Regions from separate parts of the Spirillospora sp. NPDC052242 genome, predicted to be linked through region 1. Evidence: riboswitches for the same ligand, from Rfam matches in the RefSeq annotation. Region 1 holds a riboswitch; the other holds the start of a gene.
The links. A riboswitch is a leader RNA that binds a small molecule or an ion and turns the genes downstream of it on or off. The one in region 1 is predicted to bind glycine.
Positions count from the first base shown of each region.

Region 2: another riboswitch for glycine. It lies ahead of gcvP (aminomethyl-transferring glycine dehydrogenase); the one in region 1 lies ahead of gcvT (glycine cleavage system aminomethyltransferase GcvT).

Region 1 is NZ_JBFAUZ010000001.1:55,168-58,994, forward strand. It holds gene AB0L25_RS00265 (M50 family metallopeptidase) at 1-838, opposite strand, end outside; gene AB0L25_RS00270 (hypothetical protein) at 1,075-1,458, shown strand; glycine riboswitch at 1,510-1,605, shown strand; glycine riboswitch at 1,610-1,707, shown strand; gene gcvT (glycine cleavage system aminomethyltransferase GcvT) at 1,809-2,903, shown strand; gene gcvH (glycine cleavage system protein GcvH) at 2,920-3,324, shown strand; gene glyA (serine hydroxymethyltransferase) at 3,327-3,827, shown strand, end outside.
Region 2 is NZ_JBFAUZ010000060.1:31,153-34,979, reverse strand. It holds gene gcvP (aminomethyl-transferring glycine dehydrogenase) at 1-1,921, opposite strand, end outside; glycine riboswitch at 1,984-2,095, opposite strand; glycine riboswitch at 2,096-2,190, opposite strand; gene AB0L25_RS35470 (flippase-like domain-containing protein) at 2,504-3,827, shown strand, end outside.

The sequences.
Region 1 (3,827 bases):
CGGCGACGGCCCCGGGCCCCTGCCGTTCGAGTTCGCGGGTGGGGGTGATGCCGAGGAAGCCGACGGTGACGACCTCGTCCGGGTCTTCGAGGCTGGCCAGCTCGTTGCGGGCGATCGGGACGGTCACCTGCCGGGTCCGCCCGTCGCGCTCGATCGTCATCGGGACGGTCTTGTTCGCCGAGTCGCGGATCAGGAGCTGGAGCTGCTCGTAGTCCTCGATGCGGGTGCCGTCGAAGGAGACGACGCGGTCGCCGGCCTGCAGGCCCGCCTGCCGCGCCGGGGTGGGCGTGGCGTTCGCGGGGCAGGTGTCGAGGTTCGCGGCCTGGCTCGCGGGGACGATGCAGTCGGTGACCTGGCTGATGACGGGCTTGCTCACGTACGTGCCGAGCCCCATGATCAGGATCGCGAAGAACACCACCGCGAGCAGCAGGTTCATCGCGGGGCCGCCGAACATGATCAGCAGCTTCTGCCACCAGGGCTTGGCGTAGAAGACGCGGTTCTCGTCACCGGGCCGGACCTCTTCGAGGGCCGCGCCGCGCGCCGATTCGATCAGCCCCTGCCACGGGCCGGTGCTGATCTGCCGGACCTCGCCGGGCTTGTCGCCCTTACGGGGCGGCAGCATGCCGATCATCCGGATGTAGCCGCCGAGCGGGATCCACTTGATCCCGTACTCGGTCTCGCCCTTGTGCCGCGACCACAGCGTGGGGCCGAAGCCGACCATGAACTGGGTCGTGCGCACCTTGAACAGCTTGGCGAAGGAGAAGTGCCCCAGTTCGTGCAGGGCGATGGACGCCATCAGGCCGAAGAAAAGGATCAGTACGCCGGCCAGCCAGCCCATGCGTCACGCCCCTCCGGTCGTCCGAACCCCCGCCCGGCGGGGTGATCTCCAGGAACCAACTCAGCGTACGTCATACGACGGGCCGTCCGGATGCCCCGGGAATCGCCCGATCCGACGGTCATTTTGCGCATGACGCCCAAATCCGGACGTGCCGGTTGGCAGGCGCGTCGATATCCGCACGCCCCCGGCGGCGCGCATCATGGCGCGGTCCCGTCCGTCCGCCGGAAGGAATCGCCGTGAAACGCACACTCGTCGCGCTGCCCGTCCTGACGATCGCGCTGGCCCTCGCCGGCTGCGGCGGGTCGGACGAGCGGCCGGACACGCGCGGCACGGGCGCGTCCGCCCCGGCCCCGGCCCCCGGCACGTCCGGGCCGTCCGGCACCGCGCAGGAACGGCCGGACGGCGGCGGCGCCCCGGCCACCGGCGGGGACGGGCTGCCGAGCGGCCCGCCCGCCACCTCGGCGGCGACGAAGGCGTTCAACGACTGCATGGCCGAGCAGGGCGTCCGGATCCCGACCCCGACACCGGGCACGACGCCGTCCAAGGAGCAGATCACCCGGGTCCGCGAGGCGATGGAGGCGTGCGTGAAGAAGTTCTCCACCGACCCGCCCGCCGGGTGACCCGGGGCTGGTCGGGGCGGCGACGCCGCTGCTAGCCTGACGCGAAGCCGTTGATCCCGTGCGGGAGAGTCCCCGGCAGCCGGCCCGGGACGCCGAAGGAGCAAATCCTCCCCGGAACCTCTCAGGCCCATGGACCGCACGGGCCAGGCGACCTCTGGAAAGCGGGGACCCCGGTCCCCCGCCGAAGGTGAAAGCCCGTGGCGCGCGCCGTCCGCCGCGGGTGAAGCTCTCAGGCTCCGATGACAGAGGGGGAGGCACCGAGACGCCCGGTGCGCGAGTGGGACGATGGACCCTGTCGACCCCGTCGACTCCGTCGACCCCGTCGCGCCCGTGACGAAGGAGCCGAACCCATGTCCGCCGATCCGAACGCGAAGAGAACACCGCTGCACGACGTCCACGCGGACCTCGGCGCGCACCTCGTCGACTTCGCCGGATACCTGATGCCGCTGCGCTACGCGAGCGAGACGGCCGAGCACCGGGCCGTCCGCACCGGCGCGGGGCTGTTCGACCTGTCCCACATGGGGGAGATCTTCCTCTCCGGGCCGGGCGCCGGTGAGGCGCTCGACCACGCGCTCGTCGGGAACCTGTCGCCGATGAAGGTCGGCAAGGCCCGCTACACGATGATCTGCGCCCCGGACGGCGGCGTGCTCGACGACCTGATCGTGTACCGGCTCGCGGACGAGACGTGGATGGTCGTCGCGAACGCCGCGAACGCGGACGTCGTCCACGACGCGCTCGTGGAGCGCGCGCGGGGGTTCGACGCCGCCGTCGAGGACCGCTCGGCGGCCTACGCGCTCGTCGCGCTGCAGGGCCCGCACGCGCAGGAGATCCTCGCGCGCTTCACCGGCGCCCCGCTGGACGACCTCAAGTACTACGCCGTGCTCGCCGACCGGGTCGCGGGGATCGACGCGCTCGTCGCCCGCACCGGCTACACCGGCGAGGACGGCTTCGAGCTGTTCGTCGACGCGGGCGACGCCGTCCGGCTGTGGCGGGAGCTCGCGGCCGTGGACGGCGTCGTCCCGTGCGGCCTCGCGGCGCGCGACAGCCTCCGGCTGGAGGCGGGGATGCCGCTGTACGGCAACGAGCTGACGGCCGAGACCACCCCGTTCGAGGCCGGGCTGGGCCGTGTCGTCAAACTGGACAAGCCCGTCGACTTCGTCGGGAAGTCCGCCCTGGCGGCGCAGGCGCAGACCCCCGCCGGCCGTAGGCTCGTGGGACTGGTGGCGCGGGGGCGTCGCGCGCCCCGCAAGGGGTATGCGGTCGTCACGTCCGATGGCGTTCCGTGCGGCGTCGTGACGAGCGGCGCGCCCTCGCCCACACTGGGCAAGCCGATCGCCATGGCGTACCTCGACACCGGTGTCGGGGAGTCCGGTCTGGCCGTGGACGTCCGCGGCCGGGCCGAACCGGTCGACGTGGTCGCCCTGCCGTTCTACAAGCGTTCCTGAAAGAGAGAGCAACAACGTGAGCGTTCCGGAGCAGCTCCGCTACAGCGAAGAGCACGAGTGGGTGGCCGGTCTCGACGACACCGGGCAGGCGCCCGAGGACGGGATCGTCACGGTCGGGATCACGTCCCACGCCGCCGAGGCCCTCGGTGAGATCGTCTACCTCGAGCTGCAGCCGTCCGAGGGCGACACCGTCGAGGCGGGCGAGCCCTGCGGCGAGGTGGAGTCGACCAAGTCGGTCAGCGACCTGTACTCCCCGGTCACGGGCGAGATCACCGCGATCAACACCGGCGTGGTGGACGAGCCGAGCGTGATCAACGACGACCCGTACGGGGAGGGCTGGATCTTCAAGGTGCGCATCTCCGAGGCGCCCGGCGACCTGCTGGACGCGGCCGCGTACGGCAAGCTCATCGAGGAGGCGTGAGCGTGTCCTCGTCCCTTTACGCATCGCTGGCCGAGGCCGACCCGCAGGTCGCCGAGGCCGTCGGCGCCGAGCTGCGGCGCCAGCAGTCGACGCTGGAGATGATCGCGTCGGAGAACTTCGCGCCGACGTCGGTGCTGGAGGCGCAGGGCTCGGTCCTGACGAACAAGTACGCCGAGGGCTACCCGGGCCGCCGGTACTACGGCGGCTGCGAGTACGTGGACGTCACCGAGCAGCTCGCGATCGACCGCGCCACGGAGCTGTTCGGCGCCGAGCACGCGAACGTCCAGCCGCACAGCGGCGCGCAGGCCAACACGGCCGTGTACTTCGCGCTGCTGCAGCACGGCGACACGATCCTCGGGCTGGACCTCGCGCACGGCGGGCACCTCACCCACGGGATGCGGCTGAACTACTCCGGCAAGGTGCTGAACGTGGTGCCCTACCACGTGCGCGCGGAGGACGGCCGAGTCGACATGGACGAGGTCGCCTCGCTGGCCGCCGAGCAC
Region 2 (3,827 bases), on a different contig from region 1:
TCTCGATCTTCGCGTGCAGGTCGTCCAGGGCGACGTTGCCGCCGTCGTCGCACGACACGACCACGACGCGCATCCCGGCCATGACGGCGCTCGCGGCGTTGGTGCCGTGCGCGGACGACGGGATCAGGCAGACGTCGCGGTGCTCCTCGCCGCGCGACGCGTGGTAGCCGCGGATGGCGAGCAGCCCGGCCAGTTCGCCCTGCGACCCGGCGTTCGGCTGCACCGACACCTTCGCGTACCCGGTGATCTCGGCGAGGTTCGCCTCGAGCTCGCCGATCAGCTCGACGTACCCGGCGGCCTGGTCCAGCGGCGCGAACGGGTGGACGTTCGCGAACTCCGGCCAGGTGATCGGCTCCATCTCGGCGGTCGCGTTGAGCTTCATCGTGCAGGAGCCGAGCGGGATCATCGACCGGTCGAGCGCGATGTCCTTGTCCTGGAGGCGGCGCAGGTAGCGCAGCATCGCGGTCTCGGAGCGGTGCGCGTGGAAGACGGGGTGCGTCAGGTAGGGGCTCTCGCGCCGCAGGCCGTCGGGGAGCGCGTCGGCGACGCCGCCCGCCTCCCCGGCGCCGCCCGCGGCGACGCCGAACGCCTCGAGGACGGCGGTGACGTGCTCGGGCAGCGTCGTCTCGTCGCAGGCGACGCCGACGCGGTCGGGGCCGTCCTGCCGCAGGTTCACCCCGCGCTCGCGGGCGGCGGCGACGACCTCGGCGGCGCGGCCGGGGACGCGGGCGAGGACCGTGTCGAAGAACGCGCCGTGCACGACCTCGACGCCGCCGCGGCGCAGGCCGTCGGCGAGCTCGGCGGCCCGGCGGTGCGCGCGCTGCGCGATCGCGGCGAGCCCCTCGGGGCCGTGGTAGACGGCGTACATGCTCGCCATCACCGCGAGGAGCACCTGCGCGGTGCAGATGTTGCTGGTGGCCTTCTCGCGGCGGATGTGCTGCTCGCGGGTCTGCAGGGCGAGCCGGTAGGCGGCCGCCCCGTCCGCGTCGACGGACACGCCGACGAGCCGTCCGGGCAGCTGCCGCCGCAGGTCGTCGCCGACCGCCATGTACCCGGCGTGCGGGCCGCCGAAGCCGTACGGGACGCCGAACCGCTGGGCGGATCCGACCGCGATGTCGGCGCCCGACTCCCCCGGCGGGCGCAGCAGCGTCAGCGCGAGCAGGTCGGCGGCGACGACGACCGTCGCGCCCCGCTCGCGGGCCTGCGCGGACAGCGGCGCCAGGTCGCGGACGGCACCGGACGCGCCCGGGTACTGCAGCAGCACGCCGAAGAAGTCGCCGTCGGGCAGTCCGCCGGACACGTCGGCGACCACCACCTCGATGCCGAGCGGGACGGCCCGGGTGCGGACGACCTCGATCGTCTGCGGGAGCGCGTCGGCGTCCACGAGGAACCGGCCGGGCTCCTTGCGCCGGGACGCGCGGTGCGCGAGCGCCATCGCCTCGGCGGCGGCCGTGCCCTCGTCCAGCATGGAGGCGTTCGCGACCGGCAGCCCGGTCAGGTCGGCGACGGCGGTCTGGAAGTTCAGCAGCGCCTCCAGGCGCCCCTGGGAGATCTCCGGCTGGTACGGGGTGTAGGCGGTGTACCAGCCGGGGTTCTCCAGGACGTTCCGCATGATCACGCCCGGCGTGATCGTGCCGTGGTAGCCGAGGCCGATCATGGAGGTGAGGACGGTGTTGCGGGCGGCGAGCTCGCGGAGCCGGTCGAGCGCGGCGGTCTCGCTCAGCGCGGGCGGCAGGTCCAGCGGGCGGGCGGTGCGGATCGCGGCGGGGACCGCCTCGTCGATCAGCGCCTCCGCGCCCGAGTAGCCGATGGCGGCCAGCATCCGGTCGCGGTCGGCCGGCGACGGCCCGATGTGCCGGTCGGCGAACGCGGCGCGGGGATGCTGCGGCGCGGCCACGGGGGCGAAGAACTGGGCGGTCATGGAGGAGCCTCCTGGCAGCTGCGGTCGCTCAGGTCCACCATCGGCACGCGGGCCGACGGCCGGTCTCCCCCTCTGTCATCGGCACCTGAGAGCTTCACCCGCGCGCGGGGTTTTCCCCTTCGGTGAGCCGCCGTTCCCGTTCCGCCGGGATCGACGCCTGCTTTCCAGAGGTGCCTCGCCCGAGCGGTCCTTTTGCCTGAGAGGTTCCGGGGAGGTTGCCCCTTCGGCGCCCCACGCCGGCTGCGTGAGGTCTCTCCCGCACAGGGTCGACGGCATGTCCGGGACAAACCCTACCCAACCGCGACGGCCCGCGATCGTCCCGGTCCCGTAACGGGATGTTCACCGCCGTGACCTCGGCGACGGCGCCGTACCGGCGAGTACCCCGGACAGTACGATATGACCGTCCCGCCGGGGACGCGACGGGACGGACGACGAGGGGCGACGGGTGGACGGAGCGACGGCCGGACGGGGGTCCGCCGCTCGACCGAGCGCGGCCGGTTCTGGGACGCTGATCACGGCAGCGTTGATCGAGACGACGGACGGCCGGGGCGGCGACGGGTGACGCGGACGCACGATGAGGCGGTGCGCCCGAGGCGGGGCGCGTCCGCGGGCGTGCCGGTCGACGAGCCCGCGCAGCCGGACCGCATCCGCCGTCCGTCCGACGCCATCCGGTTCGGCGTCTCCTGCGCCGGGCTGGCCGCGGTCATGCTGCTGGTGTCGTTCGCGCAGCAGACCACGCACGGCATCCAGACCGACATCGCCGAGGGCACCGCCCACGCGCCCGAGCTGCTGCTGGCGCTGGCCACCCTGGCGTCGAGCTTCGGCGTGCTGGCCGTCCCGATCGCGTTCGCCGTCGAGCGGCTGTTCCACAAGGACGGCATGCGGGTCGCCATCGCGCTGCTCGCCGCGATGATCGCGTTCGCCGTCACGATCACCCTGGACGACCTGGTCGTGCAGGCCGCGCCCGGCGGCGTGCTGGACTCGCTGATCTGGGGCGGCACCGACACGGCCCCCGTGCACACCGACATCGCCCCCGTGATCGCGTTCGTCAGCGTGGTCGGGATGGCCGGGCGGACCCGCTGGCAGACGGCCACCTGGTCCATGATCGGGCTGGCCGCGCTCACCGGCCTGACCGCCGCCTACGCGTCGGTGTCGGCGCTCGCGGCGACGTACTTCCTGGGCCGCGCGATCGGGCACGGCACCCTGTACGCGGTCGGCACCCCGAACCCGCGCCCGACCGGCATGACGGTGGTGACGGCCCTGGAGCGGCTGGGGCTGTGCCCGCGGCGGGCGGCGCGGCTCGACGATCCCGCGGACGGCGGCGAGGATGCGCGCCGCTACGGCGTCGTGCTGGCCGCCTCTCCCGCCGGGGACGGCCCGCTCCCGGCGCCCGGGGACGGCTCCGGCGGCTGGGATCTGGAGCTGCGGGTCCTGGACCGCGACCAGCAGACCGCCGGGCTGCCGTACCGGCTGTGGCGGATGCTGCGGCTGCGGCGCACCACGGCCGGGCGGACGCTGCGGTCGCTGCGCCGGTCGCTGGAGCAGGAGTCGCTCACCGCGTACGCCGCCGCCGCGGCGGGCGCCCGGACCCCGCGGCTGGTCGGCACGCTCGAGGTGGGGACGCAGGCGGCGCTGCTCGCGTACGAGCACGTGCCGGGGCGGCGGCTGCGGGACGTCCCCGCGGAGGAGATCACCGACGAGCTGCTGACGGACGTGTGGCGGCAGTTCGGGCGGCTGCAGAAGGGCCGGCTGGCGCACCGCCGGCTGGAGGAGGACGCGGTCCTGGTCGGCGACGACGGCGCCGCCCACCTCGTCGACCTGTGGTCGGGGGAGATCGCGGCGGGCGACCTGGCGCTGCGGCTCGACCTCGCGCAGCTGCTCACCACCCTGGCGCTGCGGGCCGGCC